DNA from 2 places in the Rhizobium binxianense genome. Region 1 is predicted to be linked to the other one. Evidence: riboswitches for the same ligand, from Rfam matches in the RefSeq annotation. Region 1 holds a riboswitch; the other holds the start of a gene.
What was found. Region 1 has a riboswitch for S-adenosylmethionine ahead of PO860_RS00900 (O-succinylhomoserine sulfhydrylase). Riboswitches for the same ligand answer to the same signal wherever they lie in the genome.
Positions count from the first base shown of each region.

Region 2: it holds a riboswitch for S-adenosylmethionine, as region 1 does, so the genes downstream of both, metA (homoserine O-acetyltransferase MetA) here and PO860_RS00900 (O-succinylhomoserine sulfhydrylase) in region 1, are expected to answer to the same signal.

Region 1 is NZ_CP118713.1:178,643-183,853, forward strand. Features, by position in the region: gene PO860_RS00885 (Hsp33 family molecular chaperone) at 1-960, shown strand, start outside; gene PO860_RS00890 (hypothetical protein) at 1,083-1,670, shown strand; gene apaG (Co2+/Mg2+ efflux protein ApaG) at 1,866-2,258, opposite strand; gene PO860_RS00900 (O-succinylhomoserine sulfhydrylase) at 2,521-3,705, opposite strand; SAM riboswitch at 3,748-3,826, opposite strand; gene PO860_RS00905 (2'-deoxycytidine 5'-triphosphate deaminase) at 3,900-4,994, shown strand; tRNA gene PO860_RS00910 (tRNA-Gly) at 5,054-5,127, shown strand.
Region 2 is NZ_CP118713.1:4,004,586-4,009,796, forward strand. Features, by position in the region: gene PO860_RS19625 (SIS domain-containing protein) at 1-327, opposite strand, end outside; gene PO860_RS19630 (GntR family transcriptional regulator) at 324-1,097, opposite strand; gene PO860_RS19635 (aldose epimerase family protein) at 1,243-2,265, opposite strand; gene metA (homoserine O-acetyltransferase MetA) at 2,494-3,417, opposite strand; SAM riboswitch at 3,466-3,543, opposite strand; gene PO860_RS19645 (ABC transporter ATP-binding protein/permease) at 3,698-5,211, shown strand, end outside.

The DNA of each region.
Region 1 (5,211 bases):
TTCGCCGGCGATGACCATGTCGTCCCCTTCCAGGTGGAGGGTCTGGACGTGCGCGGCCGCGCCGTCCAGCTCGGCCCGATGCTCGATGCGATCCTCGAGCGCCATCATTACCCCGCACCCGTCGCCCGCCTGCTTGCCGAAGTCGTCGTCTTGACGGTGCTGCTCGGCACCTCGCTGAAATTCGACGGCAAGTTCACGGTGCAGACCAAGGGCGATGGCCCGGTCGATCTTCTCGTCGCCGATTTCGCGACGCCGGAAAATGTCCGCGCCTATGCCCGCTTCGATCAGGCGCTGCTGAACAAAGCGATCGCAGCAGGCGAAACCGAGCCGGAGCAATTGCTCGGCCGGGGCGTGCTCGCCTTCACCATCGACCAGGGCAAGTTCGGCCAGCCCTACCAGGGCATCGTCGAACTCGACGGCACCTCGCTCGAGGAGATTGCCGGCGTCTATTTCCGTCAGTCGGAGCAGATCCCGACACGGGTGCGCCTGGCCGCAGCCGAACTCTTCGATCGCGACGATGCCGGCAAGCCGCGCCATCGCTGGCGGGCAGGCGGCCTTGTCGCCCAGTTCCTGCCGGAAGCACCCGAGCGCATGCGCCGGCCGGATCTCCACGGCGGCGACGGCGACACCGGCAGCCGCCCGCATGGTGAGGACGATGCCTGGCTCGAAGCCCGTTCGCTGGTCGAGACCATCGACGCCGATGAACTGACCGATCCGCTGGTTGGTACCGAACGGCTGCTGTTCCGCCTGTTCCACGAGCGCGGTGTCCGCGTCTACGAACCGCGCGCCGTCTTCGACCGCTGCAGCTGCTCGCGCGACAAGATCAAGGGCGTGCTGAAGGGCTTCACCGCCGAGGAGATCGAGGCCAGCCAGGAAAACGGCGAAATCGCCGTCACCTGCGAATTCTGCTCGACCACCTACCGCTTCGAGCCGGCCGAGCTTCAGCCGGCCGAAGGTTGAGGACACGCACAGCGAGCAATAAAAGATTAGCGATGATGCAGCACGGTGACTCGACTTTGCGTAGTCACTGTGCACCTATTCTGTTTCTTGGTTCTGGCCTAAGAAAGCGGGATGGGGCGTTGATGCGACTTTTGTTTTTTGTACTCGCACTCATAGCTGCGGTGCCACGAATGAGCTTGGCTGATGACGAGACAGTCCAATGGAAAGAAGTCGGCGGCTGGAAGGTGGCTGTCGACAAGACCCTAGGCAACGGCTGCTTTGTTCTGACTTCCTTCGAAGACGGCACGGTTTTTCGTCTTGGCCTCAATTATGTCAAAAAGGAAAGTCCTTTTTACATTCTGATTGGAAATGTAAATTGGAAATCCTTGGAAGACGGGAAGCAGTATCCCCTTGAATTTTATTTAGATCGCTCAAAATGGACAGTTGATGCGAGCGCCGTGGACCTTGATGGCTTTAAGGCATTATGGATCGATTTTAAGGATTCGAGCTTGGTTGCCGAGTTCGCTCGTAAATTGAGCTTTCGCGCGACCTTTAACGGAAAACAGATTGTTGCCCTGAGTTTAAAAAATTCCGTCAAGGCAACCGACGAGATGCTCGCCTGCCAAAAAGCGGTAAATGCTGCCGTTGCCCAACAGCCGGCGCCGCCACAATCAAAAGATCCGTTTGAAGCAAAGCCAGGTACTCAGGCCTCGGATCCTTTTGACCTTTAAAGCATGTCGCGCGTGCAGCAGTTTTAGCAAAGACATACGAAAAACAAAGACCTAAAGCGCGGCACGCGAACCTGAAAGATCGCGACGCGCCTTAGCAGATGATTGACGGAAGATGACGTCTGGATGCCCTGCGCTCATAGGACGCGCTGGGCCCCTCTGCCGCTTTCAATCTGCGCTCGATTTCGGGATCATACGTCAGTTAAGCACCCGCAGCAGCCCCGGTGAATCCAGCGAGAAGGCGGGGATGTCGACATCGAATATCTCGCCTTCGTCCGTTTCCATCTGGTAATGGCCGAACATCAGTCCGGAGGGGGTGTCGAGCGGGCAGCCGGAGGAATATTCGTAGGTGTCGCCGGGGCTGAGCCGCGGCTGTTCGCCGACGACGCCGGGGCCTGTCACTTCGTCCACCTGTCCGTTCTGGTCGGTGATGTTCCAGTAACGGTTGACCAGGCGAACGGCTATGCCGGAATTGTTGCTGATGACAATCCGGTAACCCCAGACATAGCGATCGTCTTCCGGGTCGGATTGCTCCTCCAGATAGAACGGTTCGACGACGACTTCGATATCCTTTGTGAGGGCGCGATACATGCCTTGCACCTTAGTCAAGATATGTTACCCGTATCTTATAAAGAGGCCATGTCCGTCAAGGAACGGAACGTTGATCAGTGATGAAACCGTCATGATCGAAGGGTTTTCGATCGTTAAGCCTAATCGTCAGTGTTAATTTTACCTCCGAACGCCGGCGCGGGCGAACTTGTTCCCCCCGGCCTCACGGAGTGAGGTCCGGCCTCACGGAGCGAGGCCCGGCAGCGGCCGAACCGCGAATGGGTCCGGCCGCTATTCCCGTCGGTCAGGCCGAGACCTTGGCAAGCGCCTTGGCGAAATCCTCGATCAGGTCGTCGGTATCCTCGATGCCGGCCGAAAGGCGCACCGTGCCGGGAGAGATGCCGAGTTCGGCACGCGCCTCCTCCGTCAAGTTCTTGTGCGTCGTCGTGGCCGGATGGGTGATCAGGCTTTTGCTGTCGCCGAGATTGTTGGAGATCTTGACGATATCGAGTGCGTTCTGCAGCGCGAAGGCCGCTTCCTTGCCGCCCTTCAGCTCGAAGGCGACGAGGGTCGAGCCGCCGGTCATCTGCTTGGCGATGATATCGGCCTGCGGATGGTCCTTGCGGCCGGGATAGATCACCTTGGCGACCTTGCCCTGCTCGGCCAGAAAGTCGGCGATCTTCGCCGCATTCTGCGTCTGCTGGCGCACCCGCAGCGGCAGCGTCTCGATGCCTTTCAACAGCGTCCAGGCGTTGAACGGCGACATGGCCGGGCCGGTATGGCGGAAGTAATCGTGCAGGTTCTCGTCGATCCATTCCTTGTCCGCAAGCACCACGCCGCCGAGGCAGCGGCCCTGGCCGTCAATATGCTTGGTGGCGGAATAGACGACGATGTGGGCGCCGAGCTCCAAGGGCTTCTGGAACAGCGGCGTGGCGAAGACGTTGTCGACCACGACCTTGGCGCCGACCTGGTTGGCGAGCTTGGCGACCCCTGCGATATCGACCACCTCGAGCGTCGGGTTGGTCGGGCTTTCCAGGAAGAACACCTTGGTGTTCGGCCGGATCGCCTCTTCCCAATTCTTGAGATCGCGGCCGTCGACCAGCGTGCATTCGATGCCGTATTTCGGCGCCAATGTTTCCACAACCCAGCGGCAGGAGCCGAACAGGGCGCGGGCCGCGACGATATGGTCGCCGGCCTTGACCTGGCAGAGGACTGCGGCGGCGACGGCCGCCATGCCGGAGGCGGTGGCGCGGGCGTCTTCGGCGCCTTCGAGCATGCACATGCGCTTTTCGAACATGTCGTTGGTGGGGCTGCCGTAGCGGGCATAGATGAAGCCGTCGGTCTCGCCCTTGAAGCGGGCTTCGGCCGCTTCCGATGTGTCATAGACGAAACCTTGCGTGAGATAGATTGCCTCGGAGGTCTCGCCATATTGCGAACGCAGCGTTCCGCCGTGGACGAGTTGGGTTGCCGGGCGCCAGGTCTTGCTCATGCCATCACCTTCACATAACAAAAAAACCGGTCGCAAAAGCAGACCGGTTTCAACCCGGTCTTTTTAGCCACTTGTTTAACGTGGCTGCAAGCCGACCGGCCAAATCACCACGGGATAATTCTGCAATACTGCTGTTAGCTGCTTGCGTCAATTCCCCGAGTTTGGTTTTGTCGGCGGCAAATGATGGATGAGGCATGATGGCTCGTGAAACGGGAATTCTGGCGGATCGCGCGATCTCCGCGCTGTTCGAAGCGGAGCGTCTGATCTCCGAACGGGAGCTGGACCGCGACCAGATCCAGCCCGCAAGTCTCGACCTGCGCTTGGGCGCCAAGGCCTTTCGCGTGCGCGCCAGCTTCATGCCCGGGCCCTCGCACCTGGTGTCCGACAAGCTCGACCGGCTGAGCCTGCATGTCATCGACCTCACCGAAGGCGCGGTGCTCGAAACCGGCTGCGTCTACATCGTGCCGCTGATGGAGAGCCTGGCGCTGCCGGCCGACATGTCGGCCTCGGCCAATCCGAAGAGCTCGACCGGCCGCCTCGATATCTTTACCCGCGTCATTACCGACTACGCCCAGGAATTCGACAAGATCCCGGCGGGTTATTCCGGCCCGCTCTATCTCGAAATCAGCCCGCGCACCTTCCCGATCGTCGTGCGCCGCGGCTCGCGCCTGTCGCAGATCCGCTTCCGCGTCGGCCAATCCCTGCTCGGCGAGCCGGAATTGTTGAAGCTGCATGAAAGCGAGACCCTGGTCGCCAGCAAGCAGCCGAACGTATCGGGCGGCGGTATCGCGCTGTCGATCGACCTTGCCGGCGACAAGGACGGCCTGATCGGCTATCGCGGCAAACATCACACCGCCGTCGTCGATGTCGACAAGAAAGATCAGCACGACATCTATGATTTCTGGGAACCGCTCTATAGCCGCGGCCGCAACGAGCTGATCCTCGATCCCGACGAGTTCTATATCCTCGTCTCGCGCGAGGCCGTGCATGTGCCGCCGGATTATGCCGCCGAGATGACCCCCTTCGATCCGCTGGTCGGCGAATTCCGCGTCCATTATGCCGGCTTCTTCGATCCGGGCTTCGGCCATGCCCCGGCCGGCGGGCGCGGCAGCCGCGCCGTACTCGAAGTCCGCAGCCACGAGGTGCCCTTCATCCTCGAAGACGGCCAGATCGTCGGCCGCCTCGTCTACGAACACATGCAGGAAAAGCCCGCCAGCCTCTACGGCTCCGGCCTCGGCTCCAACTACCAGGCCCAGGGCCTCAAACTCTCGAAGCACTTCCGCATCTGAGACGTTGCGTCCGGCGCGACTTGACAGCCGCCCCCATCTGTTGGAAATCTCAGCGCATCGCGGGTGTAGCTCAATGGTAGAGCAGCAGCTTCCCAAGCTGAATACGAGGGTTCGATTCCCTTCACCCGCTCCAGCTGCCTTTCACTTCACGTTCAGTTTGTTAGTCGATCGGCTTCTATCAACGTGCATGAAGCTCAAACGGTTAGCACCTCTACCT
Region 2 (5,211 bases), 730 kb from region 1:
AAGCGCGACGATATCGGGGCTGGCCCCCGACTGCGAGACGGTGAAATGGACGCCGCCCTTCAGATGCAGCGCGGCACCATAGACCGAAGCGATCGACGGGCCGACCGATGCGACCGGAACGCCGCAGGTGATCTCGAAGAGATATTTGAAGAAGGTGGCGGCGTGGTCCGAGGAGCCGCGCGCCGCCGTCGTCACCACGCTCGGGCGGGCCGACGAAAACAACCGGGCGATCTCGGCAAAGACCGGCTTTTCCTTTTCGAGAAGGGTGGCCACCACCTCGGGCGATTGGCCGGCTTCCTGCAGCATCAGCGACTGGTTCTCACTCATAGGTCATCTCCGATTCTCAATTCTGCAACGAAATCATAGGCGTCCCCGCGGTAGTGCGAGCGGGTGTATTCGACGACGCGCTGGTCTTCCAGGCGCGAGACGCGTTCGATCAGAAGCGCCGGCGCGCCCGAGTTGACGTTCAGGATCGCCGCCGAGGACGGATCAAGCGTGACCGCCGTCAACCGCTGCAGTGCCCGCACCGGCCGGTGGCCGCTGGCCGTCAGCGCATCGTAGAGCGATCCTTCGCCACCGGCGTCGTCGCCTAGGAATTTGATCGGCACCACGGCGCGTTCGATCGCCAGCGGCAGGCCGTCCGCGAGACGCAGCCGGTCGAGCCGCAGCACCGGCTCGTCGCCGCCGAGACCGAGCAGGAAGGATTCCTCCGGCGACGGCGTGTTGACCGCCCGCGACAATACTCGCGCAGCCGGCAGGCGCCCGCGCGAGCGCATGTCGGCGGAGAAGGAGGAAAGCCGCCAGAGCGACTGCTCCATGCGTTCCACCCTGCTCGATACGAACGTACCGCTTCCGTGGCGCGATTCCAGTGCGCCCGACGCCATCAGATCGCGATAGGCCGTGCGCACGGTGACACGACCAAGTTTCAGAGCCTCGGCGAGGTCGCGCTCTCCCGGCAGCGCCGTGCCGGGCTTCAGCAGGCCTTCCTGAATGAGGCCGGTCAGCGCCTGCGCCAGCCGCTTGTAGAGCGGGCCGGTCAACGCCTGGTCACGCAGGCCGCGGCTGCTCAGCTCCGCTATCAGACTGGTTCTATCCATAGGCACGTAATAGAACCTATCTAGAACCAATCAGCAAGACGGAATCGCACACCGACAAGAAAAAACCTCCCCGGGGCCCGGAGAGGTTCATAGCGATCAAATCTGACAGCCGTGCGTCCACAGCGCCGTGCGTCTGAAAAGACCGTCAGCTCTTGGTGAAGATATAGTCCGTCTCCTGGCGCAGCACTTCGCCGGGGCGCAGCACCGCATTCGGGAAACCTTCGTGATTGATGGCATCCGGCCAGACCTGCGTCTCCAGGCAGAAGCCGGCGAAGGGACCGTATTTACGCCCGCCAAGGCCGGGCGCCCCGGTATTGAGCTTGAACCCGGCATAGAACTGCACGCCTGGCTCGGTGCTGCGCACTTCCAGCGACACACCGGAATAGAGACTGCGGGCGAGCGCGACGCTGCGCTTGGCGGTGCGCTCGGGCGACAGGCAGAAATTATGGTCGTACAAAGCTTGCTCGCTGCCGACGAATCGCTTCATCGGCGCCATCTCGCGGAAATCGAATTCGGTGCCCGCGACGGAACGGATCTCACCGGTCGGCACCTGCCTCTCGTCGGTCGGCAGATAGTGATCGGCAGCGATCATGATGTCGTGGCCAAGCGCATCTTCACGGCCATCGAGATTGAAATAGGCGTGCTGGCAGACATTGGCGAGCGTCGGCTGATCGCTGGTCGATTCGTAAGTCACCGACAGTTCGCCGTTGCCGTGCACCCGGAAGGTTGCCTGGATCGTGCAATTGCCGGGATAGCCCGCGCGGCCATCGGGATCGACGATCTTCAGCACGACGCGGTCGACGTCATGCTCGACGATCGTCCAGTTGCGTTTGGCGATATTGTCGCTGCCGCCATGCAGATGCGTCACGCCGTTTTCATTCGGCTCCAGCTGATAGTCCTTGCCGTCGAGCGTGAATTTACCGCCACCGACACGATTGGCGCAGCGGCCGGGTGTCGCGCCGAAATAGGCCGAATGGAGGGGGTAGCTGTCGAAGTCGTCGAAGCCGAGCTGCAGCGGCGCCTCATGTCCCTCAAGGCGCAGATCCTGGATGACCGCCCCCCAGGTGATGATCTTGGCCGTCAGCCCGCCGCCCTTGATCTCGACGCGATAGACGGTCTCGCCTGCTTTCGTCTGTCCGAAAACTTCCCGCTCCAACTTATCCGACATGATCGACCGTCCGTTCTATTCCTGGGGTTTAAGCATGTCGCGCAAAAGTGTACAGCGGTTTTGCGATAACGACATGCGTAAAAACAAAGACTTAAAGCGCGGAGAGCGAATCTGAAAGATCGCGACGCGCTTTAGGAGCGGAACCTGCCCGCATTTGCTCCAAACCGCAACCGTGGGATCAGAAAGAAATGCCGCAGCGGTGACGCTGCGGCATCCGCTCTGCCACACTCAGAGATCCGTGCCGATCTCCTCCACATCGAAGGGCGTCGTCTGGTAGATTTCGTTGATCCAATTGCCGAACAGAAGATGCGCATGGCTGCGCCAGCGGTTCTGCGGCGCAAGTGCGGGATCATTATGCGGGAAGTAGTTGTGCGGCATCTTGATCGGCACGCCGGCATTGACGTCGCGGAAATACTCGTCGGACAGCGAGGTGGAATCATATTCGACATGGTTGAACATATAGAGCCGCCGGCCCTTCTTCTCGTGCACGAGGCAGACGCCCATCTCACCTGATTCCATCAGGATCTCCAGGCTTTCGGATTTTTCGATATCGGCGCGGCGCACCTCGGTCCAGCGCGACACCGGGACTTCGAAATTGTCGGAAAAGCCGTTGAGATAGATGGAGGAAGGTTTCAGGTTCCGGTGGCGGTAGACGCCGAAGGCCTTCTCTTTCAGCTCGTATTTCGGAACGCCGTGGAAATGATAGATCGCCGCCATCGCGCCCCAGCAGACGTTCATCGTCGAGTGGACGTTCGTTTCCGTCCAGCCGAGGATCTGCTGCATTTCCGCCCAATAGGTGACGTCCTCATAAGGCAGAAGCTCGATCGGCGCGCCAGTGATGATGAAGCCGTCGAACTTGCGCTGCTTCACCTCTTCCCAGGTCTGGTAGAAGGAAAGCAGATGGTCTTCGGACGTGTTCTTCGCCTTGTGGCCGCCGATGCGGATCAGCGACAGTTCCACCTGCAGCGGCGAGGCGCCGACGAGGCGGGCCATCTGCAACTCGGTCTTGATCTTGTTCGGCATGAGGTTGAGCAGCCCGATCTGCAGCGGACGGATGTCCTGACGGATCGCCATCGTCTCGGTCATCACCCGCACGCCCTCTTGAACCAGGGTTTCGAAGGCGGGCAGCGTATCGGGGATCTTGATGGGCATTGCGGTCACTCGATCAAAAATAAAAAACCGGCGGCGAAAAAAATCGCTACCGGTCCGCACGCGGCCCTTTAGCGACTTTTTTAACGTGGCTGCAAGCCGGCCGGCCAAATCACCACGGAGCACTTTAATTAGCTCCAGTCGGACCGCGAATCAATGGCGAATGCATGCAGGCGCAGCCCGTGCAAGCATCATCACACTTTAATGACTGATAGAATCTGTTGATAGACCGGTAACGCCACCATGTTAATAATAGGAGCATGGGCGATTTGGAAAAGCGTTAATGGCAGATAAGACCGAGGGGAGGCCAGGAATCCGGAGGCAGGATAGGGTAGGGTATGATCTCAGCCTGACATATCGCCTCGGGGTGATGTTCTCAGCGTTCTGGAATTCGCAAGTGCGGGGCAAGGTGCTGTTTCTGGCGACCGTGCTGATCCTTGTTATCCTGGCGACGTCCTACGGCCAGGTCATCCTCAATGAATGGAATGCGCCCTTCTACGATTCGCTGGAGCGCCGCGACCTCGGCGAGTTCTTCCACCAGCTTGAAATCTTTGCGATGATCGCCGGCACGCTGCTGCTGCTCAACGTGCTGCAAGCCTGGCTGAATCAGATGACCGCGCTCTATATGCGCGAGGGCCTGTCGCGCGATCTCGTCGATCAATGGCTGAAGCGCAAGCGGGCGCTGCGGCTCGCCTCCAGCGGCCTGATCGGCGTCAATCCGGACCAGCGCCTGCACGAGGATTCCCGCAATCTCGCCGAAAGCACGACAGGGCTGGTTCTCGGCCTGCTGCAATCGACCATTCTTCTGGTGAGCTTCATCGGCGTGCTCTGGGAGCTTTCGAGCGGCTTCATCTTCCGGATCAGCGGCCACAGCTTCTCCATTCCGGGTTACATGGTCTGGGCGGCGATTTTCTATGCCGCTTCCGCCTCGGTGCTGAGCCAGGTCGTCGGCCGCAAGCTGGTGAAGCTCAATGCCGACCGTTTCTCGAAGGAGGCCGAGCTTCGCTTCACCTTGATGCACGCCAACGAAAACATGCCGGCTATCACCGTCGCCCGCGGCGAGGAGAATGAGCGCCGGCGCATCAACACCGACATCAGCTCGGTGCTGAGGGTCGTCAAGCGGCTCGCCATGGCCAATACCAACCTCACCTGGGTTTCGGCCGGCTATGGCTGGCTGGTGATCGTCATCCCGATCATCGTCGCCGCCCCTGCCTATTTCTCCGGCGGCCTCACCCTCGGCCAGCTGATGATGTCGGTCGGCGCCTTCAATCAGGTCAATACGGCGCTGCGCTGGTACGTCGCCAATTTCGGCCCGATCGCCGAATGGCGGGCCACGCTGATGCGCGTCACCGATTTCCGCCAGGCGTTGGTCGACATGGAAGAGGACTTCGACCTCAAGGACAGCATCGCCTATGAAAACACCGCGGCCGACACGCTGACGCTGAAGGATATCGTCATCGTCGCCAAGATCGGCGAAGAGATCGACGAATGCGGCGGCTTCCGTCTGCGTGAAACCGATGTCGTGATCAAGGCCGGCGAAAAGATCATGATCAACGGCGATCACAGCGTCAACCGCAAGCTGCTGTTCCAGGCGATGGCCGGCCTCTGGCCGTGCGGCAGCGGCACGATGGGCCTGCCGCCGATCGACGACATGCTGTTCGTTCCGCAGATCGCCTATGTCCCCGGCGGCACATTGCGTGAGGCGCTGGCCTTCCCCGAAAGTGCCGATGCCTATCAGAAGGCGGATATTGAGGCGGCTCTCGAAAAGGCCGGCCTGCATTCGCTGATCGCAAGGCT